3 regions of the Hafnia paralvei genome follow, and region 1 is predicted to be linked to each of the others. Evidence: riboswitches for the same ligand, from Rfam matches in the RefSeq annotation. Region 1 holds a riboswitch; each other region holds the start of a gene.

What was found. Region 1 has a riboswitch for thiamine pyrophosphate ahead of thiB (thiamine ABC transporter substrate binding subunit). Riboswitches for the same ligand answer to the same signal wherever they lie in the genome.
Region 2: another riboswitch for thiamine pyrophosphate. It lies ahead of thiC (phosphomethylpyrimidine synthase ThiC); the one in region 1 lies ahead of thiB (thiamine ABC transporter substrate binding subunit).
Region 3: another riboswitch for thiamine pyrophosphate. It lies ahead of thiM (hydroxyethylthiazole kinase); the one in region 1 lies ahead of thiB (thiamine ABC transporter substrate binding subunit).

Annotation. Positions count from the first base shown of each region.
Region 1 covers NZ_CP083737.1:3,868,798-3,878,649, reverse strand. Annotated here, with positions in the region: gene K9N75_RS18030 (DNA polymerase II) at 1-2,063, opposite strand, end outside; gene K9N75_RS18025 (DedA family protein) at 2,926-3,693, shown strand; gene K9N75_RS18020 (DUF3829 domain-containing protein) at 3,762-4,760, opposite strand; gene thiQ (thiamine ABC transporter ATP-binding protein ThiQ) at 4,962-5,657, opposite strand; gene thiP (thiamine/thiamine pyrophosphate ABC transporter permease ThiP) at 5,654-7,258, opposite strand; gene thiB (thiamine ABC transporter substrate binding subunit) at 7,234-8,232, opposite strand; TPP riboswitch at 8,280-8,374, opposite strand; gene sgrR (HTH-type transcriptional regulator SgrR) at 8,561-9,852, opposite strand, start outside.
Region 2 covers NZ_CP083737.1:290,404-300,255, reverse strand. Annotated here, with positions in the region: gene purH (bifunctional phosphoribosylaminoimidazolecarboxamide formyltransferase/IMP cyclohydrolase) at 1-266, shown strand, start outside; gene purD (phosphoribosylamine--glycine ligase) at 329-1,612, shown strand; gene K9N75_RS01390 (DUF1481 domain-containing protein) at 1,656-2,327, opposite strand; gene hupA (nucleoid-associated protein HU-alpha) at 2,388-2,660, opposite strand; gene K9N75_RS01380 (YjaG family protein) at 2,850-3,440, opposite strand; gene nfi (deoxyribonuclease V) at 3,515-4,204, opposite strand; gene hemE (uroporphyrinogen decarboxylase) at 4,220-5,284, opposite strand; gene nudC (NAD(+) diphosphatase) at 5,333-6,112, opposite strand; gene K9N75_RS01360 (Rsd/AlgQ family anti-sigma factor) at 6,191-6,706, shown strand; TPP riboswitch at 6,779-6,901, shown strand; gene thiC (phosphomethylpyrimidine synthase ThiC) at 7,033-8,982, shown strand; gene thiE (thiamine phosphate synthase) at 8,982-9,644, shown strand; gene K9N75_RS01345 (HesA/MoeB/ThiF family protein) at 9,637-9,852, shown strand, end outside.
Region 3 covers NZ_CP083737.1:3,380,534-3,390,385, reverse strand. Annotated here, with positions in the region: gene uraA (uracil permease) at 1-474, shown strand, start outside; gene hda (DnaA inactivator Hda) at 556-1,263, shown strand; TPP riboswitch at 1,384-1,480, shown strand; gene thiM (hydroxyethylthiazole kinase) at 1,513-2,349, shown strand; gene thiD (bifunctional hydroxymethylpyrimidine kinase/phosphomethylpyrimidine kinase) at 2,346-3,146, shown strand; gene K9N75_RS15975 (endonuclease/exonuclease/phosphatase family protein) at 3,365-4,243, shown strand; gene K9N75_RS15970 (hypothetical protein) at 4,312-5,166, opposite strand; gene K9N75_RS15965 (inhibitor of vertebrate lysozyme family protein) at 5,363-5,824, shown strand; gene K9N75_RS15960 (DsbA family protein) at 6,059-6,694, shown strand; gene narL (two-component system response regulator NarL) at 6,761-7,423, opposite strand; gene narX (nitrate/nitrite two-component system sensor histidine kinase NarX) at 7,455-9,233, opposite strand; gene K9N75_RS15945 (NarK family nitrate/nitrite MFS transporter) at 9,561-9,852, shown strand, end outside.

The sequences.
Region 1 (9,852 bases):
CGTTTACGATAAACCAGTCTGTCATCGAATTCAGCGTTCATCAGACGAGCCGCATAATCACGAATAAACTCCTGATACGGCTGTTTGAGGAAAATACGTTGATACAGTTCTTGCTGAAATTGCTGTGCCAAAGGCGTCCAGTCACTGCGCACGGTTTCCATTCCTTTGTACACCATTTCATCGCCTTTAAGCCCTGCATAGCGTTTTTTACTGCCCAGTTCGGCACCGCGAATGGTTGGCATTAAGAAGCGGCGATAGTGACATTCATATTCTAATTCTAATGCACTTTCCAAACCGTATTCGGTGCGAAGATGTTCTTTCCACCACTGGTTTACGACGGTAATGAGATGTTGTCCAATGGCGGCGGCTTGCTGTTCGTCGTGCGCCCGATTAAGCCACACAAAGGTCGAGTCGGTATCTCCGTAAATCACGGGATAGCCTTCAGCCTCGATCAACTCTCGGGTACGGCGCATAATTTCGTGTCCGCGCATGGTGATCGATGATGCCAAGCGCGGATCGAAGAAGCGGCAACCGCTTGAGCCAAGCACACCATAAAAGGCGTTCATGATGATCTTTAACGCCTGTGAGAGCGGCGCATTCTTCTCTCGTTTGGCGGCTTCGCGCCCCTGCCAGATTTGGCTAACGATGTCTGGTAAACAGTGCTGTGCGCGGGCAAAGCGTGCACCGCGAAAACCGGAGATAGAATGCGCGTCGTCTGGTTGTCGCAAACCTTCAATTAAGCCGACGGGGTCGATAAGAAACGTACGGATAATCGAGGGATACAGGCTTTTATAGTCCAACACCAACACGGAGTCATACAAACCGGGGCGAGAATCCATCACAAAGCCGCCGGGGCTCGCCTCTTCAGGCAAATCACCCTGATTAGGCGCCACAAACCCGACGCGATGCATACGTGGCAGATAGAGATGGGTAAATGCGGCGACGGAGCCACCGTTACGGTCAGCATTCAGGCCTGTGACCGTCGCGCGCTCAAGCAAAAACGTCATCAAATGCGTATGGTCAAAAATGCGGGTCACTAGCTCACAGTCTTTCAGGTTGTAATGAGCCAGCGCTGGCTTATCTTCGCGAAAGCGTCGGTCGATCTCCGACATCCGACTGTAAGGATCGTCCATGGCTTTACCCTCGCCCAACAGCGTTTGTGAAACGTTTTCTAAGCTGAACGAAGGGAAATTCCAAAATGCGCTTTTGAGCGCCTCAATGCCGTCAATAATCAACCGGCCGGTGGCAGAGGCAAAAAAATGCCCTTGCTTAAAACCGTGCTCGCGCCATTCTAAAACGTCGCCACCGCGTCCCAAACGCAGCGGTATCGCGTAGCGTTCGGCGTGTTTTTGCAATACGCGTAGGTCAAATTGGATCAGGTTCCAGCCGATGATCGCATCAGGATCGTGCTGCGCTATCCACTGATTTAACGCTTCTAATAGCTGAGGACGACTGTTGACATAGATCAGTTCGAAATCTAACTGACTGGCATCACCGTTTTCTGGCCCCAACATATACACCACGCGCTGACCACAGCCATGAAGCCCGATGGAATAGAGTTCACCGTGCATGGTGGTTTCGATATCCAACGAGACTAGCTTAAGCGTGGGGCGATAGGAGGGGTTCGGTTTCAATTGGGTATTACGCCAAACGCCTTGAGTATCCTGATGGCCAGAAAACCACACCGGAGCACAGATGAAACGCTCCATCAGATAGCGATCCGGTGGGCGAATATCGGCCTCATACAGCGTGATTCCATGTTCCTTGAATGTCTTTTCAAGGTTCATCAGCTGGCGATAGCTGTGACAATAGATGCCGACCACGGGACGATGATGAAAATCCTTCATCGGCAATGGTTTGATTTCCACATGACGTTCGCTATGCAGCAGTTTTTCAGCTTGTGGAAGCTGCTCCGCGGGCAAAAAGGCCACTGCTTTCTGCGGCGGTAGAATAACTTTTTGTGGTCCATTATCGGTTGCCAGCCACAGCTCCACCGACACGCCGGCCGGTGTATCCCGCCAATGACGGGTGAGGACGAAGCCTTGCTGTGGGGATTGGGTCATCGTGGTGCTTTTGGCCGATAAAGGGAAAGTATTGATTGCTAGTATGAGTATTTATACAGTGGTTGTCTACGGGGGGCTTGGCTCTTGTATGTTAGAACGATGTAATGTTTCGTACGCCTAATGCACCGAAACTGATATGCACTCCGTGCCAGCGTCCGAGCAAGGCGGCTCAATCTCCGACTTCCATCCAGATTATTTCTATACTAGAACGGTGAAAGTTTTCGTCCGCCCGTCAGCATTTGTGTTTCCATGACACGGCTGGCGTAGGCGTCCGACGAGCGGTTGCCAGCGCGCAACCTCTCGACTCTCGCGCTTTTTACCGCGTCGTTTGGCCGACCGGTCTCAGAGCGCACATCCTGTACGCCCTCGACCTACCGCCATCTTCCCTGATGGCGGTTCTATCATGCATTTCATTCAACACGAAAAGACAAAACAATATTGGTTTGTCTTTTAAAAGCTTAAGTGTTGGTAGGGAGAGCCGGCACGACAGGGATGTCGTGACGGAGTTTGGGGCGCCCTGGATGGGCGATACCAAACCGGAGCGGGAATGGCGTCTCGGATAAAAGCGCGCGAGTTGAGAGCCCCCGCGCAACGGGGCTCTCATCGGTCGCCTTCGCCAGTGATTTCATGGAAACGCATTTGCTGACCGGCGAACGAAATCTTACACAGCTGCTTCATAAACGGTTGGCGAACGAAATATGACACAGCCGCTTCATAATCGTCATTCAGCCGAAATCCCCACCATTACCTATACTCATTAAGTTACTCATTTGTAAATAAACGTTTATCCCCTCAATGAGATGTTGACGACAAAGAGGGCGCTACGCAAAATCGCTGGCTCATTATTTCCGGTGGAAGAATTATGGAAGCATACCTGCAACACTTGGTGACTCAGTCAGTGGCCTACTCATTGATCGCCGTATTTTTAGTGGCGTTTTTAGAGTCTCTGGCGTTGGTGGGGCTGCTTTTGCCGGGAACCGTCATGATGGCGACGCTAGGTGCTCTGATCGGTAGTGGGCAGGTGAATTTTTACTATGCTTGGGGCGTGGGGATTTTGGCGTGTTTTGCTGGTGACTGGATTTCATATTTTATTGGCCGCGCCTTTAAAGATCCATTACATCGTTGGTCATTTATCAAGAAGAATAAAGCGCTGCTGGATAGAACAGAACATGCGCTGCATCGTCATAGCATGATGACAGTGTTGATTGGACGCTTCGTAGGCCCTACTCGTCCCGTTGTGCCGATGGTGGCGGGAATGTTGGCGCTCCCACCGCGCAAATTTATTCCACCCAATATCATTGGCTGTATTACGTGGCCGCCGGTTTATTTCTTTCCAGGCATTCTGGCGGGAGTGGCGATTGATATCCCCGCCGGTAGTGGCAGTACGCTATTCAAAGTGCTGCTCGCGTTAGTTGTGGTATCGATTTGGATTGCTGGCTGGCTAAGTTGGCGCTGGTGGCGAGAAGGGAAACGCTCGGCGGATAAACTCTCTCAGTGGTTAACACCGCTGCGCCTGCGTATCGCCACCGTGACCATGTGGGGTTTGGCCGCAGTGAGTTTTGTCTTTATGCACAACCATCCCCTCATGCCCATTTATCGCTCGCTATTGTGGAAGGTGGTGCATTTTTAAGGTTAGGGGCGGGTTGATACCAGCCCTTGATATTTAACCTTTCTCAGTTTTGTTATGAAAGCTTGGGGTTAACATCCGTCAGTGTTAAAGCTATCGATGACAGAAGATAAATTATCATTCATCGTGTTTGCTTCCTGCTGAGCAGGGGAACCTCGTTGCATACTCGCCATACCTGGGAAGGCGGCGGGGGGAACCGTGGTGTATTCTGTTCTATCATGTTTCAGTTCATTGCTAATAGTGCGCGCTGAGGCTAAAAATAAAGTCATGCTACTCAGACAGGTACCGCCGGTAACCGTTTTAGTTTTGTCATAGCCTTTAACTAGCGTGTTCATCAAGTTGATATTTTCATCCAGTTTGGCGAGGCCGGTATTATCCGCTTGAGAAATGGCTTCTTTTATTTCACGGCTAATGAGTTTGCCGTAGTAAATAACGCCTATTTTATAATAGGACAATGATTCTTTTTTAGCGCTATCGAACGTCTGCTTTATATTTTTCTCATCAAGTATCTGTATCTGTTCTTTAAACTCATTCTCAGCTAACAGAACTTTTTTGAGTTGTTCAAACAACGCGGGTTCTTTCTCCATAAATAGCTTACCACCGTCTGAAAGATATTCCTTAGTACTTCCATACATGGATAGTTCTTGATTCAGTGGTTCGAGAACGTTGAGCGCTTGCAGGTATTTTTCAGCTGCAACGTCCAGTTCAGCGAGGTTTCCTTCCATTTTAAGGGCGTTCTCTAGCCCTTTTTTCTTGCCTTGAATATTATTGTCGTTGACTGCGAAGTAATTTTTTAACGGTTTTTTATTTTCAATGTTGTCGTTGATGAATTGCATCTGCTTCTCAAAATCACCGGAGAAACCATCGGTAATGAACTCAGCATTAGCAACATCAATATAAGCATTGTATTTAACTATTTGGTGTTGCTCTTTATCTCTAACCTGTTTCTGCGTGTCGTTCTCTGATGTCGCAGTCTTGGTGTTTTTATTATCATCACAGGCAGTGATGATTGTGGTGCTTGCCAGCAATATGCACAGTGCTAGCTTTTTCCATTTATATAAAATTTTCATATTTCCCTATTTTGTATTTATAAAATAATGTATCCGGTGACAATTGTATCATGGTGACAATATCTAATTTAGAACAGGAGGGAATAATAATTATTAAAATAACAAAACTTATAAAATAATAAATAGAATAAATGATACGCTGAAAATAGATTGCGTAAACTGACGCATTTATCATCTTCTCAGCATATGAATGATGTCGATTTAACGTCCTAGTAACGCCGCAGCCAGCGGATCTTTCCCATCGAGCAAATCTTGGGTGCTGCCGTCGTAGGCGAATCGTCCATCGGCGATCAGCAACGTGCGCGACGCAATGCGCGCGGCATCATCTAGGTTGTGCGAAACCATCAGCAGAGTGAGGTTTTGCTCTGAACACACCTGTTCCAACAGTTGCAGCATCTCGCCACGTAGCGCCGGATCGAGCGCGGAGAAGGGTTCATCGAGCAACAGGATGGGCTGATGACGCAGCAGACAGCGCGCCAGCGCTGCCCGTTGACGTTGTCCACCAGAAAGCTGGGACGGCAATCGGGGTAAACAATCGATAATTCCGACCCGCTGCGCAATCTCATGTAAGCGCTGTTTTTGAGTGCGGTTCAAACGTAATCCCGCATCAAGCCCTAATCCTAAATTTTGCTCAATGCTCAGATGAGAGAACAGATTATTCTCTTGAAATAACATAGATACGGGGCGCTTAGAGGGGGGCGTGTTGGTGTGATTGATACCATCAAGCATCACCGTGCCTTTGTCTGCCATGAGAAAACCCGCAATTAACGCCAGCAGAGTGCTTTTGCCTGCGCCGCTTGGCCCCAATATGGCAATCCGCTCTCCCGCAGAAACATCGAGTGAAAAACGCATCGGCTGATGCTCATAGAGATAAGTGAGATCGTTCAGCGTAATCATGATTTATCCCGCCCTGGAAGGCGTTCCAGCAGAGTGAAAAGTAAGAAACACAAGATCAATAATAACAGCGCGGTGACTGCACCATCTTGGCTGCGATAAGCCCCAATTTGCTGATAAAGGTAGAATGGCAGCGTACGGAATTGCTCATTGCCAAATAGCGCCACCACGCCAAAATCCCCCAAGGATAGAACGCAGGCGAACGCCATGGCTTGAGACAGCGGGCGCTTAAGCGCGCGTAGCTCAATCAGCCTGAGTCGGTTAATGCCTTGAATGCGCAGCGATAGACACAGCGGATTATAACGCTCAGCCAGATCGCGCATTGGATTTTCAAGCACTTTAAGCGCGTACGGGATGGCCATAAGAGCATTGGTTAGAATCACTAATCCGTAGGCGGACTGTGGAATGCCAATGGTATCCGTGAGCAGCAAAAAGAAGCCGGTGGCTAGCACAATGCCCGGCATCGCTAAAATCAGCATTCCGGTTAATTCCATGCCTTGCCCCAGCCAGCGTCGCTGGCGCAGCACTAGTTCACGACTGCTCCACAACAGCATCATGGTTAGCAACACGGCCAGCAAACCAGCGCCGAGTGCAATTTTTAACGATGTAAGCGTGGCCTGCCACAAAATAGGCTGGACGAGCACGCGGTTAACCGCCTGATTTAAGCCATCAGCAACCACGGCAAACAGCGGGGGCAGAATAAGCAGCAGGGCGCATAAAATTACGCTACCGTCGATCCAGCGAGCGAAGAGAGTGTCTTGCGGATTACGCCATTTGATGGCTCGTGTATGGCCGACGGGGAGAATACCGCTGAGTTTTTGGCTCAACATCACTAAGCCTAAACAGCAGAACAGTTGCAGCATGGCTAAAAGCGCAGCCCGGCTGAGGTCGTAGTCGTAGCTTAAGGCCTGATAAATAGCGAGTTCGATAGTCGTCGCCTGAGGTCCCCCGCCAAGAGAAAGCACGGTGGCAAAGCTGGCGAAACATAACATAAAGATGAGCGCGCCAGCGGGCAGGATTTGGCGGCGCAGATAGGGCCATTCAACAAAACGGAACTGCTGCCAACTGCTCATGCCGAGTTGAGCGGCGAGCTGGCGTTGCTCTGTGGGGATATTCTCCAGCGCCTGTAGCAATAGGCGCGCCGCTAACGGCAGGTTAAAGAAGATATGCGCAAGCAAAATGCCCTGTAAACCATAAGGCGAGAATGCGTAATCAATCCCCAGCCATTGGCAAATTTGAGCCAGCCAGCCTTGCCTACCATAAACACTGAGGATACCGAAGACCGCGACCAGTACCGGTAGCACCAGCGTCATGGCACAGAGCCGCAGCAATAGCTGCCTGCCGATGAATCGGCGACGGAACAGCGCCCGTGCGAGCAAGATGGCAGGGAATACGGAGCACATGGCGGACAGAAACGCCTGCCAAAAAGTAAAACGCACGACATGCCACAGGTAGTCATCTTGCCACAGGCTATGCCAATCCGACTCCGGAGCGTGACGCCAAAGGGCGCTAAACGCTGCCGTCGCCACGGCAATAATAGCAATGGCGGCGAACAGCCCTGGAAGTAGCCAGAATGGAATTAACGGCTGACGGCGGCTTGCCATGAGCGGATCCATGTTGCGCGGTTTTGAGCGACTTCGGCTGGGGTGAATTCGAGAGCCTTAGCGGGGACGTTTAACTGTTCAAAGCCCTGTGGAAGCGTCGTTTGGATAACCGGATACATCCAGTTTCCAGTAGGCATTTCATTCTGGAATGCCGGTGTTGTGATGAACTGCATAAATTTATGTGCCAGTTCTGGTTGTTTGCTGCCCGCAAGCTGCGCTGCAACTTCTACCTGCAGATAGTGCCCTTCGCTAAATTCAGCGGCGGCGTAGTTATCTTTTTTTTCTTCGATGATGTGATACGCCGGCGATGTGGTGTAACTCAAGACTAAATCGGCTTCGCCTTTAAGGAATAAACCGTACGCTTCGCTCCACCCCTTGGTGACCGTCACGGTTTTTTGCGCCAATTTTTGCCACGCCTGTGGCGCTTGGTCGCCATACACCTTTTGCATCCACAGCATCAGGCCAAGACCGGGTGTACTGGTGCGTGGATCTTGATAAATCACTTTCCATTTTTCAGGGCTTTCTATCAATTGCTTCAGGCTAGTTGGCGGATTTTTCAATGTGTTTTTGTTGTAAACGAAGGCAAAATAGCCATAGTCATAAGGCACAAATGTGTTATTCCGCCAGCCGCCAGGGACACTGAGTGTCTGCGTATCAACGTTGCTAGGCACGAACAGCCCCGTTTTTTCCGCCGCCTGCACCAAGTTATTATCCAGCCCCAACACTACGTCGGCACTGCTCTTTTGGCCTTCCATTCGAATGCGGTTTAACACCGAAACGCCATCTTCTAGCGCCACAAATTTCAGCTCGCAGCCGCACTCTTTTTCAAAAGCGGCTTTCACTTTCGGGCCAGGCCCCCATTCCGCAGCAAAAGAGTCATAGGTATAAACCGTTAGAACCGGTTTATCGGCAGCACTATGCACCGCAAAGGCCGTAGATATCAGCATCAAGGCAGGAATTATTCGTTTCAACACTTTGCACTCCGTGAGTTAAGTCAGGTCGCAAAGGTCTTTGAGCAAGCGTGGATACGCTCTCAAATCCCTCCGCCGGTATTATCCGGATCAGGTTCGACGGGTTTCTCTCAGCAAAAAACTGGTTGCGCCCGCGTTGATCCGATGTCGTGCGGTGCTCGTAATCCTCACATACTATTGTATGCTGCGGTTACTCCGCTCCGGCCTCCATCGGCTGAACGCTTGCTCACGACGTTTTTTAGATCGCCGATCTAACTCTGTTTTCTGCACCCCGTTGAGAACAGCGCGTTATTGTAAAGAGAGCATGTGTTATTAGAAAGGATTAATAACGTTATCGAGGTTTTTCACAGCCGGTAGAAACGGTTAATTCGTGAATATCGCTTTCGTTGGATTGCGCTGGAGGCGCGAACCATGCGGATTTGAAGTCGAACCAGCCGAGAGTGTTCATCCGGACACCGCGCATGCTGTGCTGCCCGTGGAGTTTGAGCCAATGATGAAATAGGGGGTGAAGCTGATGCTCTTGCACTAGACGTTGGCTCCATTCCGCCATCGGCAGAGCGTTGTTACGCCACTGGCTGGCATCTTGCTGCAAATCGCCACTCAGGCAGTGCTGTAGCAGAGGCAATTCATACATCATCGAAAAAATCGAGAATTCGAGCGGCATGTAAAAGTTAGCACTACCCAGCCACAGATCGCTTTTTGCATCGCCTTCATACCAGCGGCTATAGCTGATTTCTTGCATCGTGAGCTCAACGCCATAGTCTGCAAGCAGCGGTTTTAGTGCCAAGAATATTGCGTGAAACTCCGAGTGCTTGGTGTACACCGTCAGCGTGAGATGGGTCAGATGGGCCGGTTTCTCGTTATCGCTAATCAGTAGGTTGTGGTGCCAGCGAGGCAAAATGCCATACGCAGGTGACCAGTAGCGTTGATGGATCTTGCTCGCTTTATTCAGCAACGCGATAGGGTTGATGACCTGACACAGCCATTCACGCACTGCGGGGTCGGAGGTGATTGCTGAGCGCTGATCAAACAGCATGAAATAGCAGCCCTCTTCCAAACGACTTTCTAATTCATCTTTTCCGGTTTCATCGGACTGAAGCTGCACGCCAGCGTGCACCAGTTCTTCCGAAATTTCGGGTAACACCCAGATATTGACTTCATCGATTAGCGCGCGAAAACCAAAGTAGTCGTCATAGGCGCGGATTTTAAGCTGAGTCTGGGTATTACGTACCACCTGATAGGGCCCAGTCCCGATGGGGGAGCGAGTAAAATTGGGCAGTGATTTCCATTCGCGCGGTAGAATCATGGCGTTGACGCTGCCGAGTAGCCACGGTAGCCACTCATCTGGCGTGCTTATTTGAATATCAATAACGTACGGATTTGGGGAGGTAATGCTTTTCAGATGTGAAAACAGCGGTTGTTCCCGCAGTCGTTCAAGAGAGTGGATCACATCGGCCATTTCTAGCTCGCGTCCGTTATGAAAACGAATAGCGGGGCGTAGGTAAAAGCGCCAATGCAGCGGCGTTAAAGCCTGCCAGTGATGCGCTAGATCGGGTTCGAGTTCCCCGTTTTCCTCATTTAGCTGAGTGAGGCCGCTAAATATCTGTCGGGCCAAATGGGTTT
Region 2 (9,852 bases), 1.1 Mb from region 1:
GTATTGGCGCAGGCCAGATGAGCCGAGTCTACTCCGCTAAAATCGCAGGTATCAAAGCCGCCGACGAAGGGTTAGAGGTTGCTGGCTCAGTGATGGCCTCCGATGCATTCTTCCCATTCCGCGATGGTATCGATGCAGCCGCCTCTGTGGGAATCACCTGCGTCATTCAGCCTGGTGGATCAATTCGTGACGATGAGGTTATCGCCGCCGCAAATGAACATGGCATCGCGATGATCTTCACGGATATGCGTCATTTCCGTCATTAATTCTTTTTGTATCACATCTTCTATTTTTGTGCGCCTGCGGGCGCACCTTTTGAGGTGAGCGCATGAATATCCTGATTATCGGTAACGGCGGGCGTGAACACGCTCTGGCATGGAAAGCGGCGCAGTCTCCGCTAGCAGATAAAGTGTACGTTGCTCCTGGTAATGCCGGAACAGCTCTGGAACCCGCATTGGAAAACGTGGATATTTCGGCAACGGATATCAGTGGCCTATTAGCCTTCGCCAAGAGCCACGATATTGGTCTGACGATTGTTGGCCCTGAAGCACCTTTGGTTATTGGCGTGGTTGATGCCTTTCAAGCCGAGGGGCTAAAAATATTTGGCCCCTCCCAAGCGGCTGCTCAGCTAGAAGGCTCAAAGGCTTTCACCAAAGACTTTTTAGCTCGTCATCGCATCCCAACGGCTGAATATCGTAACTTCACCGATATTGAACCTGCTATCAGCTACATTCGTAGCCAAGGCGCCCCAATCGTGATTAAAGCCGATGGATTAGCCGCTGGCAAAGGCGTGATTGTCGCTATGACACTGGAAGAGGCTGAAGCAGCAGTTCACGATATGTTGGCAGGTAATGCATTTGGCGATGCGGGACATAGAATTGTCGTAGAAGAGTTTTTAGAGGGAGAAGAAGCCAGTTTCATCGTGATGGTCGATGGCAAAAATGTGTTGCCGATGGCAACCAGTCAGGATCATAAGCGCGTGGGAGATGGCGATACTGGCCCTAACACCGGCGGTATGGGAGCTTACTCTCCGGCACCTGTCGTTACTGACGAGATCCACCAGCGCGTTATGGATGAAGTCATTTGGCCAACCGTGCACGGCATGGCAAAAGAGGGTAACCCTTACTCTGGCTTCCTCTACGCAGGACTCATGATTTCAGCGCAGGGTCATCCAAAAGTTATAGAGTTCAACTGCCGATTTGGCGATCCTGAAACTCAGCCAATCATGCTACGCATGAGATCTGATCTGGTAGAACTGTGCTTAGCGGGTGCCGAAGGGAAACTAAACGAGAAAGAGTCTCTGTGGGATGAACGTGATGCACTGGGCGTGGTATTAGCTGCGGGCGGCTATCCAGAATCTTACCGAACCGGTGATGTTATTCATGGCTTACCCATTAACTCGCCAGAAGGTGAAAAGGTTTTCCACGCGGGAACCCAGTTGGTTGGTAGTGATGTCGTGACACAGGGCGGGCGCGTATTGTGTGCAACAGCTCTAGGACACGGAATCAAACAGGCACAACAAAATGCCTATCAATTAGCAGAACAGATTAGTTGGGAAGACAGTTTCTACCGTAAAGATATTGGCTATCGCGCGATACAACGTACCCAGTAAAGCCCATCAGGCCGAGGAGCATGACTGTGGTTCTCGGCTACTTTTACAGCGTATCGACTGTAGGCTCCCAACTGCAAAAATCTTCATTGGCAACCAGCAAAAGCTGCTGCCCCTCAGGAGCATCTAGCCACGCAATACCCAGCGGCAGAGATGAGTGCGATGCACGACTCTCGATCCATTTCAATTGCCAGTCCTCTAGCTTCAGCGATTGAGTCTCGCCAGTACAGCTGGTAAATCGGCTATTTTCCCAACGACCTTGAATCAGGCGCACATTGCCCACGCGTAGCGCTTCAGAAATCTCAACCATATGGCGCGACTGGTACTGACTGCGAGCGATATCATCCGGCGTGAGTAGCTGCCGCTGATCGCCAATTTGGCGCTGCATGTAGCTGAGTTCACCCTTTTCATCCAGACGCAGTTCGAGTACGTCTTTCTCGCCGCCTTGTATAGTCTGGCGCACAAGATTCAGATTACCGTCTTGATAAGCGTAATAGCTGATTATCGTACCTTTGCCTTTTAGTGGGCTGTAGACGCTCATAATGGCAAGCGGTTGATGCTTAGCATCATCCTTACGCCAAATACGCATCATGCCTTGATCGGCAATATAACCTGTTGCGGTGAAACGAGGAGAGGAAGTATCAGAGCTGCAACCTGAGAGGGTTACAGCAAGTCCTGCAGCGAACAGTAATGCCGCCACAGGCTTACAAATAGACAAAAGGGGCGTTAACGCCCCCCTGCTTATATCTTTCACAAACAGGCTGTGAATCACGCGGTCTTATTTAACTGCGTCTTTCAGAGCTTTACCAGAAACGAACGCTGGTACGTTTGCTGCTGCAATTTTGATTTCCATACCGGTCTGTGGGTTGCGGCCAGTGCGCTCGTTACGATGATTCACTTTAAAAGTACCGAAACCAACCAATTGTACAGCATCACCTTCTTTCAGAGACTCGGTAATCGCCGCCAGAGTAGATTCCAGAGCTGCTTTAGCCTGAGTTTTAGACAGGTCAGCTTTTTCCGCGATTACATCAATCAGTTGAGTCTTATTCATAAGTTATCCTTACAGTGTGTTTATCGTTTGCAAAGCATCGAGTGCGACGGATATGCCGATTGACAGCACTCTCCTGCATACACGCACCGATAGCCACTTTTTTTACGCCCCCCAAATGTAGAACAACCGGGGTACGAATGTGAAGCCTTAAGGGACGACAAATCAGGTGTTAAATCACGTTTTGCCGTCTTATTGCGCTAAATTTACACCGATATTACTAACACCTGCTTCACGCAGGTCAGATCTTAATCCTTTGATGAGTTCCAGATCGCGCTCTTCACACTCAACAAGCAAGCGGAAAATCTCCCATTGGATATCTAACTCATCTTGCATTGCTGGCAATTCTTTGAGCTCTTCATCAGTCATTTCACGACCGGCCTGAGTCATCTCCAGCATACCAACGGTACGTAATGATGTCTCACTCACCGTGATTGCATGTTCTAACATTTCACCGCTTAAACGGGAATGCACAGCTTCACCCAATGCAATACAAGCGTCAATAGCAGGGTAAACGCCATAAATATCATAGTCGTCAGCGGAAGGAATTGCCTCTTCCAGTTTTTCTAACTGGTTATCGAAATTCACTTTAGCGTCTTTTACCGTCAACGTTTCCCAAATCAAATCCAAAATTCGGCGGTAAACCATAGGATCGCCAAATCCGGTTTGCAGACAAAATGCCTGATAATTTGGGTACATACGCTCACACAAGCTGGCGATGAACGTCAGATGTTGCCAGCTTTCCAGCTTTTCCAGCCGTTTGTGGATCGGGTTACGCAGCATGCTAAGTCTCTTAGAGAAAAATAAGTCTCTGAAAAATAATTCCGGCGCAGTGTAACTGAAAAATCAAGAGATCCCTATATCTGCGCGTTATTATCAGAATGTTGGAGTAACCAGCGTTGAAAAGCTGGCCGATTAGAGGCGATTGCATCCGCCCAGCGCGTGGGTTCAGGCAAACGGTAGCCACGCATACAACTTTGGATAAAATGCAGCGCCGTAGGCAAACTAATGCGGTGCCCCGTAGAAATAAATAACGGGTTACAGCGCGCTTTACTGCGCCATACCCAACCAATCTGCTCTTGTTTGTCATTCAGTGGTTGTATTGCACCAACCGAATCACTCAACGGAGCAAACTGACCACATAAACGGCTTTTGGCAACGCCAATGGTCGGAACATCGGCTAACAAGCCGAAATGGCTCGCCACGCCCAGACGGCGGGGATGAGAGATCCCTTGACCATCGACAACCACCAACTGTGGGCGGTGCTGAAGCATCTCCCACGCTTTGATCAGCGCTGGGTACTCTCGGAAAGAGAGAAAACCAGGAATATAAGGCATCTGGGTTTCAATGCGGGCAATCTGATACTCCACCAGCTCAAGTGAGGGATAACGCAACACGGCTATCGCCGCACGTGTGACGTCCCCTCCCTGTTCAAAGCCCACATCAGCACCGGCAATAAGCGTCGGTTGTTCAAAACCGAGATCGTCCGTGCGGATAATCTGGCTCGCCTTCTCCAACTGCTCTTCACGCAGTGCTTTCATATCCATGACTTAATGCCTTAATTACCGATGGTATTTACCTGACAACCGATGAACAGCCTCTACAAACGTACCCGCATGCTCCGGTGGTACATCCTGATGAATACCATGCCCAAGGTTAAAGACATGTCCGGTGCCGTGACCAAATCCCTCAAGGATAGTCGAAACTTCCTGCTCAATTCGAGCAGCAGGCGCATACAGCATGGATGGATCCATGTTTCCTTGCAGCGCAACTTTGTCACCGACACGGCGGCGAGCATCGGCAATATCCGTACTCCAATCTAAGCCTAGTGCGTCGCAGCCGGTTTCAGCCATTGCTTCTAGCCACTGACCTCCACCTTTGGTAAACAGCGTGACTGGCACGCGGCGTCCTTCGTTCTCACGGATCAGGCCATCGACAATTTTATGCATGTAGTTCAGGGAGAATTCGCGGTAATCACGCGGCGTTAACACACCGCCCCACGTATCAAAGATCATCACCGACTGAGCACCCGCTTTGATCTGCGCATTAAGATAAAGGATCACGCTATCGGCGATTTTATCCAGCAACAGATGCATGGTCGCTGGTTCGGCATACATCATTTTTTTAATTTTGGTGAAAGCTTTACTGCTGCCGCCTTCAACCATGTAGGTTGCCAGCGTCCACGGGCTACCAGAGAAACCGATTAAAGGTACCTGCCCAGCCAGATTTTTACGGATGGTACGCACAGCATTCATCACGTAACCCAGTTCATCTTCTGGGTCGGGCACAGGAAGCTTTTCAACATCCGCTTTACAGGTAATTGGCGATGAGAAGCGCGGCCCTTCACCCGTTTCAAAATAGAGTCCAAGCCCCATGGCATCAGGAATGGTCAGAATGTCTGAGAACAGAATTGCCGCATCCAGCGCATAACGACGCAACGGCTGTAGCGTTACCTCACAGGCCAATTCAGCATTTTTGCACAACGACATAAAATCGCCGGCCTGTGCGCGAGTCGCTTTATATTCTGGCAAATAACGTCCGGCCTGACGCATCATCCATACCGGAGTCATGTCTACCGGCTGGCGCAGCAGTGCGCGCAGGTAGCGGTCGTTCTTCAGTTCAGTCATCCTTTGGCTCCCTAATTAATCTCATCGCATTGTAGCATGACCCATGCGTTATTCGCTTTCAGCCTCATCTCGGCACTGTGCTACGGTATCTTCAATCAAACGACGCGCCACGGTTCCAGGCGGCGGTAGTTGTGGCAGATTGTCATAGCGATACCAGTTTGCATTCAATAACTCTTTTGGATCGTGCTTGAGCTCACCGCCAGCATAATCAGCCATAAACGCCATCATCAGCGAATGTGGGAATGGCCAAGGCTGTGAGGCGACATAGCGCAAATTCTTAATTCGCACGTTACTCTCTTCCATGATTTCACGCGCCGCAGCCTCTTCCAGAGTCTCTCCCACTTCGACAAAACCGGCGAGCACCGTATGAATACCGTTACGATGCCGTTTATGCTGAGCCAGCAAGATTTCATCTCCGCGGCGAATCGCCACAATAATGCAGGGCGCAATTTGTGGGTAATAACGCTGACGGCAGTGAGGACACATACATGCCCACTCAGAGCGGCTGGTGTACATCTCATGCCCACAATAGCCGCAGAAGGTATGGGAGCGAAAGAATTCCGCTAGCTGAACTCCGCGGCCAACAAGCTGGAAAAGACCACGATCCACGTCGATAAGCTGGCGAATGGACGCCATATCCTGACTACGTGACTCTTCCAGCAACCACATTGGATGCCCTTCCCACTCACCGATTTGGTGCGCTTTTTTGGTGCTTAATTGCCATTGTTGTGCAGTGCCAAAAGGCAGCTCCCCACGAGGTAACCAGACCTTGCCCTCACGGCTGATAACCCACCAGCCGGTGTCATCATCTTTTAACTGTTGTTCCATATCTTTGACATTAAACCTCTGCTAATCTGGCATTCGATTGTTGCTAATTTGTAACATTTACCTCATGGAGTTGAATATATGCTCAACCGTCTCGAACATCTGACTCAACGCGTAGGTGGTAGTCATGAATTAATCGACCAATGGCTACAAGCCCGAAAGGAACTGCTCGTAGCCTACTGCGCACTGGTCGGAATAAAACCAAACAAAGAAAAGCATACCCCGCTTAATGAAAAAGCGTTGGAGAACTTTTGTCACAATTTGGTGGATTATCTCTCTGCTGGCCACTTCCATGTTTACGATCGTATCGTAGAACTCGTTGGAGGTGACGATAGCCCGCACATGGCGGTAACAAAAAAAATCTATCCAGCACTGCACGATAATACCAAGCTCATTATGGCCTTTCACGACCGCTTTACCGATGATGAGCTAAACGAAGAAGAGTGCCTAGCACTCCACGACGCACTATCACATATTGGTGAAACACTAGCGGCTCGTTTTGCCTTAGAAGATAACCTAATTCAAATCGCCTATGACATCTGGCAAGCAAACACGCCTGCCGCTGATAATGACGATTCATTAGCTCGCCCAGCATAATTTTTTGAAAGTAGCATAGACATTACAGCTTAGTTAACAGCTTGCAGTTTTGTCTTCCCGCTCCTACACTGGGCGCTCTTGTCGGAGTGCCTAGTGAGCGGGAAAAATTTTCCCCTACAGGCTGAGACCGTTAATTCGGGATCCGCGGAACCTGATCGGGTTAATACCCGCGAAGGGAACAAGAGTAATCTATTATCACCTACCAGCAATCTATCGAGATCTGACTGGGTGACGGCTATCCATTACTCCCTCCGAGCTCCAGACAAGCAATTCTCCAACTTGATTTTTTAATCACTGTTAAACCAGAACACTGGTAGGAATTTGCTATGTCTATGAATAACAATGAAACAATTCGTACTCCGCTTTCTCGTCGCGAGCAACGCGCAGAAGCACAGAGTTTTATCGATCATCTGCGCGGTGAGGCCTATCCAAACTCGCAACGCATTTATCTAACGGGTTCGCGTAGTGATATTCGCGTACCGATGCGCGAAATTCAGCTCAGTCCAACGTTGCTTGGCGGCAGCAAAGATAACCCGCAATACGAACCCAACGAACCAATCCCTGTCTATGACACTGCGGGGCCTTATGGCGACCCACATGCTGAACTTGACGTACGCAGCGGGTTAAAACCACTCCGTGATCGCTGGATCGCTGAACGCGATGATACCGAATCGCTGGAACAGCTCAGCTCCGCCTACACACAGCAACGCTTAGCCGATGAAGGTTTAGATCATTTGCGCTTCGAGAACCTGCCACAGCCACGGCGCGCGAAATCAGGTAAATGCGTTACACAGCTCCACTACGCTCGACAAGGTATCATCACGCCCGAAATGGAGTTCATTGCCATTCGCGAAAATATGGGGCGCGAACGTATCCGTGGTGAAGTGCTGCGGCAGCAGCATCCAGGACAAAATTTTGGGGCACTGCTGCCAAAAGATATCACCGCCGAATTTGTCCGTAGCGAAGTGGCTGCTGGCCGCGCCATTATCCCTTCCAATATCAATCACCCTGAGTCTGAGCCGATGATTATTGGCCGTAACTTTCTGGTGAAGGTCAATGCCAACATTGGTAACTCAGCGGTCACTTCCTCGATAGAAGAAGAGGTCGAAAAACTGGTTTGGTCAACGCGCTGGGGAGCAGACACCGTTATGGACCTGTCCACTGGCCGCTATATTCATGAAACTCGCGAATGGATCTTACGCAACAGCCCGGTTCCTATCGGCACCGTTCCAATCTATCAAGCGTTAGAGAAAGTTAACGGCATTGCCGAGAACCTAAACTGGGAAATATTCCGCGATACACTCTTAGAACAAGCTGAACAAGGCGTAGACTATTTCACCATTCATGCGGGAGTGCTGTTGCGCTACGTCCCAATGACCGCTAAACGTCTAACCGGTATCGTTTCACGCGGTGGCTCTATCATGGCGAAATGGTGCCTTTCACATCATAAAGAGAATTTCCTGTACGAGCGATTCCGCGAAATCTGCCAAATCTGCGCAGCCTATGACGTTGCATTATCCTTGGGTGACGGCCTGCGTCCGGGTTCAATTCAAGACGCCAATGACGAAGCACAATTTGCTGAACTACACACACTAGGTGAACTGACTAAAATTGCTTGGGAATATGACGTACAAGTCATGATTGAAGGACCAGGGCATGTGCCGATGCAAATGATCCGCCGTAACATGACCGAAGAGTTGGAGCATTGCCACGAGGCGCCATTCTATACATTAGGTCCGTTAACGACAGATATTGCTCCCGGCTATGACCATTTCACTTCAGGTATTGGTGCCGCCATGATTGGTTGGTTTGGCTGTGCCATGCTGTGCTACGTCACACCAAAAGAGCATTTAGGTTTACCCAATAAAGAAGACGTAAAACAGGGGCTGATCACATACAAGATCGCAGCCCACGCAGCCGATCTTGCCAAAGGGCATCCTGGAGCTCAGATCCGTGATAATGCCATGTCTAAAGCTCGCTTCGAATTTCGCTGGGAAGATCAATTCAACTTGGCACTTGATCCTCACACCGCTCGAGCTTATCACGACGAAACCCTGCCACAAGAATCAGGCAAAGTGGCACATTTCTGTTCAATGTGCGGGCCAAAATTCTGTTCGATGAAAATCTCTCAGGAAGTGCGCGACTATGCTGCCAAACAAGAAGCGTCAGCGCCGCAGCCCGTAGAAATAGGCATGGCGCAGATGTCAGAGGCTTTTCGTGCTAAAGGCGGCGAGATTTACCACACCACCAGCGATCTGCAGACGGAGAAAAACTGATGGCTCCGTTAACTCATTCTCGCACCGCCCCCTTTCCTTCTACCGAACAACGCCTTGGTCTTTACCCCGTCGTTGATAGCGTTGAGTGGATCGAACGTCTGCTAAAGGCGGGGGTGCGCACTATCCAGCTACGCATCAAAGACCAAAGCGAAAATGCGGTGGAAACCGATATCGCGCAGGCTATCGCACTGGGTCGACACTATCAGGCGCGTTTGTTTATCAACGACTACTGGCAGCTCGCTATCAAACACCGTGCCTACGGCGTTCACCTCGGACAAGAAGACCTAGATACCGCAGATTTATCCGCAATCAGCGCCGCTCATCTCAGACTCGGTCTCTCAACCCACGATGATATCGAAATGGATCGCGCTCTATCCTATCGTCCCTCCTACATTGCACTGGGGCATATATTTCCGACCCAAACCAAGCTGATGCCTTCAGCCCCTCAGGGGCTGGTTGACCTCAAACGTCAAGTCGCGCGTATTCCTGATTACTCTACCGTTGCCATTGGCGGTATCAACATCGATCGCGTACCAGCAGTGCTTGAGTGTGGTGTCGGCAGCGTTGCCGTGGTTAGCGCGATCACTCAGGCGCAAGACTGGCTGGCAGCAACCGATACGCTATTGCAGCTGATAGAAAACAGGAGAGCCAACGATGCTTAGCGATCAAGACTTCATGCGCTATAGTCGCCAACTTCTACTGGAAGAAATTGGCCCTCAAGGACAAGAAAAACTCAGTACCAGCAGCGTACTCATCGTGGGGCTTGGCGGATTAGGAACGCCGGCAGCAATGTATCTTGCCGCGGCAGGAATCGGTAAGATCATACTTGCTGATGGTGATCGCCTGCACATCAGCAATCTTCAGCGTCAG
Region 3 (9,852 bases), 490 kb from region 1:
ACGATGTTCTCCGGTTTCTTTGGCTCAACACCCAATACCACTTACGGTGAAAACATCGGCGTTATGGCGATCACTAAGGTATACAGCACATGGGTTATCGGCGGTGCAGCGGTGTTGGCGATTCTATTATCCTGCATCGGCAAACTGGCTGCGGCGATCCAGATGGTACCCGTACCGGTGATGGGCGGGGTGTCCCTACTGCTGTACGGGGTAATCGGTGCTTCTGGTATCCGCGTACTGATTGAGTCTAAAGTGGACTACAACAAAGCGCAGAACCTGATCCTGACCTCGATTATTTTGATCATCGGCGTGAGCGGCGCGACGATCCATATTGGTGCGGCTGAGCTGAAAGGCATGGCTTTGGCAACGATCGTGGGTATCGCGATGAGCTTGTTATTCAAAGTGATCAGTATGGTGCGTGGTGAAGAAGTGATCATCGACGAACAGGAAGAAGAGCAAACGCCTGCTCGTTAATTCGATCCTTCAGATCCTAACTCAACAGCCGCTGGTTTATGTGTTAAACTGGCGGCGTTTTTTTGCCTGTTTTGGTTTGAGGTGCTTCTGAATACGCCGGCACAGCTTTCACTGCCACTTTATTTACCTGATGACGAGACTTTCGCAAGTTTCTATTCGGGAGAGAATTCTTCTCTGTTAGCTGCATTGCAGGGCGCTTTGCAGCAGGAGCATGGTACCTATATCTATTTTTGGTCGCGTGAGGGTGGGGGACGAAGTCACCTGCTGCATGCGGCCTGCGCAGAACTTTCCCAACGCGGAGAAGCCGTGGGCTATGTGCCTTTGGATAAACGCGCCTACTTTGTGCCAGAGGTTCTTGATGGCATGGAGCAACTCTCTCTGGTGTGTATCGATAATATCGAATGTATCGCGGGAGAAGAGGAGTGGGAGATGGCAATTTTCAATCTCTATAACCGCATCCTTGAAACCGGCCGCACACGCCTATTGATCACCGGCGATCGCCCTCCGCGCCAACTGAATCTGCGTTTACCCGATTTGGCCTCGCGTCTGGACTGGGGACAAATCTATAAACTCCAGCCACTCGGCGACGAAGACAAACTTTTAGCACTACAGCTACGCTCTAAATTGCGCGGTTTTGAATTGCCAGAGGATGTCGGACGTTTCCTACTAAAGCGTCTGGATCGTGAAATGCGTACGCTGTTTATGACGTTGGATCAGTTGGATAGGGCGTCGATCACCGCACAGCGCAAGCTGACGATCCCGTTTGTGAAAGAGATATTGTCGCTTTAAGATTTTGTTTTTTGTCTGGCATCTATGTTGTGCCAGAGTTTAATACCATAGGCTGTTTACCTGATTGTTATCAGCCTTGTCCGTTCTAATTTGAACGGAACATCGTCGTAATAGTGTGTTTTAAATGACTCGGGGTGCCCTTCTTTGTGAAGGCTGAGAAATACCCGTATTACCTGATCTGGATAATGCCAGCGTAGGGAAGTCAGATGCTTTAAGGCATCGTCTTCTTGACCGCCGGTTGGGAGGAATATGTCTATCACGTCCAATACATGCCCCACCGACTTACTCATCGATTTCCCCACAGACCGTGCCGCAGCCGTTTTTACTCAGTTTCGCTGTTGTGCCCCGTTGGTACACTGTCTCACTAACGAAGTCGTACAGACGTTCACCGCCAATGTCCTACTGGCTTTGGGTGCATCACCCGCAATGGTGGTCGAGCCTGCAGAGGCTGCTCAGTTTTCTTCCATAGCTGACGCTTTGTTGATTAATATCGGGACACTGCATGCGCAACGAGCGCAATCGATGCTGGCAGCCATTGCCTCGGCCAAGCAAAACCAAAAACCTTGGATTTTAGACCCCGTAGCCGTTGGGGGGCTGACCTATCGTACCGAATTCGCTAATCATCTTTTATCTCTTCAACCTGCGGTTATTCGCGGGAATGCCTCTGAAATCCTCGCATTAAGCGGAACAGCTCCCGGTGGGCGCGGTGTTGATAGTGTTGATGGTTCTTTGGATGCCTTGCCTGCAGCGCAAGCTTTAGCGCAGCAAACGGGCGCTATCGTTGCTGTCACCGGCGTGACTGACTACGTGACTGACGGAGATAAAACCTACGCGGTTAACGGTGGTGATGCATTGATGACACGCGTTGTCGGCACTGGTTGCGCACTCTCCGCCGTGGTGGCGGCGTTTAGCGTTCAACAGCCTGATAGGTTGTTGGCAGTAGCGACAGCGTGCCGAGTGATGTCGCTGGCCGGTGAACGAGCTGTGCGTCATTCATCCGGTCCTGGCAGTTTCATTCCCGCTTTCCTCGACTCTCTGTACCAACTTTCCCCGCAGGATTTTTTACGTTCAGGAGATATTCAATGAAGCGAATTAATGCACTGACTATTGCAGGAACGGATCCGAGCGGTGGCGCGGGTATTCAGGCAGATTTAAAAACTTTTTCAGCGCTGGGAGCTTATGGCACCAGCGTGATCACCGCACTAGTGGCGCAAAATACCTGTGGAGTACAGTCGGTTTATCAGATTGACCCCTTGTTTGTTGGGGCACAGCTGGATTCAGTATTAACCGATGTTCGTATCGATAGTGCGAAAATCGGCATGTTGGCGAATGCAGAAATTGTTGCGCAGGTTGCTCAGGCGTTAAAGCGCTACACGATCCCCTTTGTGGTGTTAGATACCGTTATGGTGGCAAAAAGCGGCGATCCGCTACTCGCACCTGAAGCTGTGCAAGCCGTCCGTGAACTGCTACTGCCCAACGTGGCGTTGATTACTCCCAATTTGCCGGAGGCCGCGGCCTTGTTAGCCTGTCCCATGGCGACAAATGAAGATGAAATGCGCCGCCAAGGGTACGCGTTGCTTGAGATGGGATGTCAAGCAGTGTTGATGAAAGGTGGACACCTAAGCAATAACGAAAGTCCTGATTGGCTATTTAGCGCCGACGGTGAGCAGCGCTTTACGGCTCCCAGAGTTCACACCCGTCATACTCATGGCACCGGATGTACGTTATCTGCGGCGCTAGCTGCACTGCGTCCTCGACATCATAGTTGGAGTGAAACGTTATTCATGGCGAAAAATTATCTGCAAAATGCGCTGGAAGCCGCGGATTCATTAGAGGTCGGGCAAGGGATTGGACCCGTGCATCATTTTCATCAGTGGTGGTAAAAGCCTGAGACGCCAAATGAAGAGAGGATTTTGTGTAACTCGCTGATTTATATTATGTAAGTTGAATCACACTTGCATGGAAACTGTGATGTAACACGAGGTTTAGATATTTAGTCATCCGAGTTAAGTGTGACCTTTCTTCATTTTGATACCAAACAGTTTTTGCTTGGAAATCGTGATTATCATGTACTGGCAAATAAATTAACCAGGTGACATTAATGAAAAAAATAATTCTAGGCCTTATTCCATTTGTTGTTTTTGCAGCCCACGCCGATACAAAGGTTCTGACTCCTGAAAAAAATGGTACGCCAAATAAAATCTATAGCGAATCTCAAGCGCCTCAGCTGACTATTGCTAATTACAATATGGCTGCGGCAAGGGTATCCGATCTCAGCACGCTTGCTAAAGCGATTAAGGCGATGAATGCCGATATTATTTCGTTGAATGAGGTCGATAAAAATACGCAGCGCAGCGGAAAGGTTGATCAAGTTGCCGAGCTTGCTAAGTTAACGGGTATGCACGCTGCATTTGGTAAAGCGATTGATTTCGAAGGTGGTGAGTACGGCGTTGCGCTGCTTTCCAAATATCCAATCGATAAGCAACAGGTGTTTCCTCTGCCATCAGGAGATGGGGAGCAGCGAGTTTTACTCGTGACTCAAATTCAGGTGCCACATTTTGATTCCCCTATCATCATGATGAGTACGCATCTTGATTGGCAAGAAGATCCTACGATCCGTTTGCAGCAAATTCGTGAGATAGAAAACGTGACGATCGGGAATACCGACTCGTCGTTCAATAATATCGCTTCATCGATTAAACTTTTGGCTGGTGACTTCAACGATACCTACAATGGACCTGCAATTAGAGAGCTTGAACGCTATTGGAATCCGTTGGTTGTTGAAGGGGCTGATATGAGAACGTGGCCTGCAGCGAACCCTGCTCTCGACTTAGATCACCTTTTTGCTTTCCGTGGACAGCAGTGGAAAATTGAAGAGCTTACGGTTCCGAATAAGAAAGCAGAATGGAAGGCGGTGAATTGGCCGGTTGCCAGCGATCATATTCCAGTGATTGTTAAGATGAAGCTGCTAGAGCAATAAGATGACGTGATTGTCTGAGGATCTCTCTCTTCATCGAGAATTTCCTCAGACATATTCATGCCCAGCCTTTATTCACGGTGGGTCACCAAACTAAATAGCGCTTTGGCTCTTTGTATGTGTTCTGCATCAAAACGATTGAGCGTGAAAAATTGCTCGTTTTTTCCGGGGCGAATCGCCAAGGCTAACTGCTTCTTCCCCTGTTCATCCTGTAGCCAGCCATAAAGGTAGCTGCCAATTCCGTCGCCGTCATGCCAGCTAATCATTACCGATGTACATGGCGAGGTTTCTCCAGCAGGTCGAGTTGCAATAAAGAGTTCACCCTGCCATAGGCCGCTAAATTCATCGTCTTTTTGCAGTTTTTTCCCATTACTGGCCAACGTATTCGCTAGAGCATCGGCTTTATCTTCGGTAACTTCATTTTCAAGCGTTTGCCAAAGTGGGTAATCGTTTTCAACCTGATAACAGGCGGCACCAAGATAGTCGTTAATATCTCGCCACTGTTGGTTCACGGTTTCTTTCATCTCGGCATCAAGAATATTGCGATACTGAATCAGTCCGCCACCGTTTTCACCTAGTTGCTGGTAGGCAATTAATGCCATGGTGCGAGGCTTACGTCGAAATGTTGCCCACAGTAGAAATTTGGGAATACGGAAGGTGATGGCTTGCACGCTAAAGCGAAAATGCCCCGGTCGAGTGAGCATGAAACCGTTTGAGGTGCCGCGTTTATCTTGGTAATTGCGGATCATCACCAACGGACAGAGCCCCATCCAACCCGTTAGATAATGTTCTTTCATTGAGCCGTTCAAATCCAGATCGGCCACCATTTGCGAGATCTTATCTTCCTCGAGCTTATTCAGTGGGTGCGCAAGCTCGGCGCTGTGAAGGCTTTTATCAAGTGGTGGCAACGATGGGAGCGTGAACATATTCCTGTTTCTCAAGTCGATTCTGTTGGTTGATAGCTTACCCTAAGTTGTCATACCAACGTGAGTTTCCCGCTTTTTTGTCCTAACTTTCGTGGTATGGATCAACTTTTGGCTTGTCGCGTGGTCATATAGAATATTCGTATGTTTTTAATTGTTAGATTTGCATTAGATATTAGAGCCGCAAAGGATGTTGACTATGATTGATAAAAAAATGCTTAGAATCGCGTTGTTTGGTGTCGTACTGGGGATCAGTTCGACCAGTTTTGCTGTAAATATCCCTATTTCAACGTCGGAGCTGGTACAGCAATCAGGCTATCAACAAACGTGGCAAAAGATGGTGAAGGGGCAGAAAAATTTGCCTGTTTGGGCCCGCAAAGGTACTGGCACCTCAACCCCTCCTGAATGGGTAACTTGGCAAGGCAAAAAATATCAGATAGGGAATATTTGCAAACCCCACGACTGCGCCAATAACTTCATGTATGTGGCATTTAGTAGCGATAAGAAGCAGGCATGGGGCGTTCGTGTGGAAATCACGGATACTCCAGATGCACTTGAACACCCAAGCAAGTATGCAAAATATCAGTGGCTGGGTAAGCCGAACGAGCAGATGAAGGCGATGCTCACTAACCAAATTGAAAGCAAGCCAGACTGGAAATAATCTGTCATAACGTACTTTTGTTATATATTTCCCGAGCATTAAGAGTGCTCGGGAAATAAAAATTTTAATTTTTGACTCTTTTTATGGTTATTTCTATCGAAATTATCAGCGAGCAATTAATACTCAAGTTTGTATTTCTGTGTAATTAACCGTAAATAGGGCGTGGTTTTTTGCGTGTTGATGCTAACATTTTTGCCGATGTTTCACTCTCTAATAACGGTAATGCTCAAACATATGAAAAAGTATCTTTTGCTGGCGTTGTTCAGCGCATTCTCATTATTCGCTTTTGCGTCGCATGCGGCGGATTATCAAGAAGGCAAACAGTACATAAAACTGCAGAATAAAGTACCGAATGCCCCCGCGGTTGTTGAGTTTTTCTCCTTTTATTGCCCACCGTGCAACCAATTTGCCAACGTTTACAAAGTAGGACAAGCGGTGAATGAGCGCTTACCTCAGGGCGAAAAGGTGGTGAAGTATCACGCTAGCTTCTTGGGCGCAATGGGAGAAGAGCTTACCGAGGCATGGTCTATCGCGATTGCTTTAGGGGTTGAAGACAAAGTTGAACAGCCTCTTTTTGACGCCGTGCAGAAAAACAAATCAATTAATAGCAAAGAAGATATCCGTCAGGTATTTATTAACGCGGGTATCCCTGCCGAAGAATATGATGGGGCAGCGCATAGCTTTATGGTGAAATCGATTACCGCTAAGCAAAAAAATGCACTTGAAGCCTTCGGCGTGCGCGGCACTCCATCATTCTACGTAGATGGACAATATCAGATTAAAAATGATGGTATGCAGTCGAAGACGGTAGAAGGTTACCGCACCGAGTATGCCGATGTAGTGAAATTCCTAATCGATCACAATAAATAAAACTCTCTTTTAATAAAAAAGCCCGTTAGGTCATCTAGCGGGCTTTTTGGTTATTTAAATCTCAGACTAAAACACTTTTTCTTGTAACACCCAAACGGCAGCTTCCACCCGTGATTTTAACTTCATCTTTTTCAGTAAGTGTTTGACGTGAACTTTTACCGTACTTTCGGTAATCATGAGTTTACGAGCGATCATTTTGTTAGGTAGCCCTTGGGCAATCAGCTTCAAAATGTCACATTCGCGCGGTGTTAACTGTTGGACGTCACGTTCAGAGGAAGGCCGACTTTCACGCAGGCTAGCGGCTAAAACGGGGGTGAGTGCCTCGCTGAGCACCACCTGTCCAGCGGCGGCTTGATGTAGAGATCGCAGCAGATCTTCTGGCTCCATATCTTTCAGCAGATAGCCATCGGCACCGCGCTTTAGCGCGCTGATCACATCGTCTTCATGGTTGGAAACGCTAAATACCACCACACGGCCAGAAAGCGTCCGGGTGCGCAGTTGATCCAGCGTTTCTAGCCCATTCATACCAGGCATATTGAGGTCGAGCAAAATTAAATCAGGATCGAGTTTTTCAGCTAATTCGATACCTTGTTGACCACTGCTGGCCTCACCAATCACCTTGAGCTGTGGTTCTAAGCTAATGAGTTGTTTTACGCCGCTACGCAGCATCGGATGATCGTCAATCAATATAATAGTGTATTGATCTTCTGGGGCTAATTCGGAATTCATCACTCTCTCCTCTAAACCAGATGCCGCGGAATTAACGTGATTCCTGTGGGAAGACAACGCGCACTTCCGTGCCGCCGTTCTCTCGGCGTGAAATGGCACACTCTCCGTTTAGGCTATTGGCGCGATCGCTCATAATCACTAACCCATAGTGGTTGTGTCGCTCAGGTGTATCGCTTATGCCAAGGCCGTTATCTCGAACGCACATAACAATGTCGTCGTTTTGCATCGCAACGCTGATGTCTACCTGCGTTGCCTGCGCATGCTTAAGAATGTTGCTTAGTGCCTCGCGGGCGATTTGTACTAGATGAATTGCCTGATGCGGTGGTACTGACTTGGCGGGAAGCTGATAATCCAGCTGAATATCGAAGCCAAAGCGCTGATTAAATTCGGCTACGGTAACCTGTAACGCGGCCAGCAGCCCAGGTTCGCTGAGCTTAAGTCGGAAAGTGGTTAGCAGTTCGCGTAGCTGACGGTAAGCTGCATTTAGCTCCTCACGCATTTCTTGAAGCTGCTCCCGAATATTATCGGGCAGCGCAGTAGATTGCATCTGCAAGTAACTGATTTTCATCTTGAGGCAGGATAAAGACTGTGCAATGGAATCATGCAGTTCGCGCGCGATGGCGGAGCGTTCTTCCATCACCGCAAGCTGCTGTTGTTGGTCAGCCTGTTGTTCTAACGCTAATGTGCTGGTGATCTGTTCGGCCAGCGTCATCATCAGCTGCTGTTGCTCCGGCTGAAGGCTAAATCCGTCAGGCAACTGCGCAAGAATCAGACCATACTTACCGGCCTGATCGTTGAGGCGCCAGCTTACGGTATGACTAGGTGCAGTATGCAGGTGCTCAGGCTGATTTAAGCACTGTACACAGTGGCTATCGGGGCAGCGCAATGGGCGCTCTGTCTCAACACAGTTCAGTTCGTCAAACTGCTCATCGCTGTTATTTTCATAAAGGCGAATTTGTAAGGAGTGCAGCGGGGTGAGTTCCTGTAACTCGGTCAGAACAGGTAGCAAACGGGAACACAGTGGCGCCCGCGAATGTAACTGGCGGCTGGCTCGGTAAAGATAAGAAAGCACCTGATTTTTCTTTTGCAGGTCATTGGTTTTTTGTTCGACGAGCTGTTCAAGCTTGCCATACATCAGCGACAGTTCTGATGACATGGCATTCAGCGTTGAACCAAGGATGGCCATCTCATCCTGATGCGTGGTTTGCTGAAAGCGTTGGCTGAAATTTCCTTGTCCAATAGTTTGCGACATGCTTACCAGTTGGCGCCAAGGGTGTAGTAAACGGCGGCGTAAATAGAAAACGGTTCCGGCCAGAAGTAGCAACGTCAGCAGGATAAAAATTTTCTGTACCACGCCGACCATGGTTAAACGTTGTTCGGTCTGATGATCGATAGAGGAAACCAACTCATCGAGATGCCCGACAAATCTCACCACATTTTCTCTGGCGTCAGCGGGGTGCTTAGATGCAATCAACGCAGGACGCAACTGTTCTTGCCAGTAGCGCTGTAGCGCGGTGAACTGACCGTTGAGATGTTCTTCTTTGACCGCAGAGAGCAAGACTGGGCTATTTAAAGATTTTTCCAGCTCATCGAGATAGCGTTGATTGCTGCTATTTAACGGTACCATCGATAACAGGCGATAACTCTGCATACGCAGAGATCCAGACGTATTTATCGCATGGGCATTGCCCTGAATACTTTGTGCCATCCAACCTGAAACGCTCATGCCTGCAATGCCAATGATACCCAGCAACAGCATTAAAGCTGCCACCTGACTGACAATTGAAAAACGGGCACAGAAATGTTTCATAGCGATTTACCGGCGGTCGAAATGAGTCAGCAAAGGGAAAGATGCCCTTAAAAGGCCTTTTTAAATCATCCTAGTGAATAACCCCATACCCATAAGGAAGTAACCCTTAATATTTGCCTATGCTACTCACGCAGTGAATGCCATTTTCACCCGCTTTTAACCAGATGATTCTTCAGAAATATTTATCATAAAGCCGACTACTCATTAAGGGAGTTATGGCTAATTACGGTAAATTGCTACCTTACAGCGGCTTGATTTGTATCAAGTTTGCTCAGGTGCGTGATGCGTACAACTCCGCTACTTAACCGGATAAAAGCAGAGGTTTATATGACACAAGCATCCGCTCCAGACTTAAAGCAAAAAGGGGGCGTGATTCAGGACTGGCGCCCTGAAGAGCCAGAGTTTTGGCAGAAAATAGGCCAGAAAACGGCTCAGCGTAATCTATGGATTTCAATTCCTTGTTTATTACTCGCTTTTTGCGTCTGGATGTTATTCAGCGCGGTGGCGGTAAATCTTAACAAAGTTGGTTTTAACTTCACGACCGACCAACTGTTTATGTTAACTGCGCTACCGTCTGTTTCTGGCGCTATTTTGCGGGTGCCATACTCCTTTGTGATCC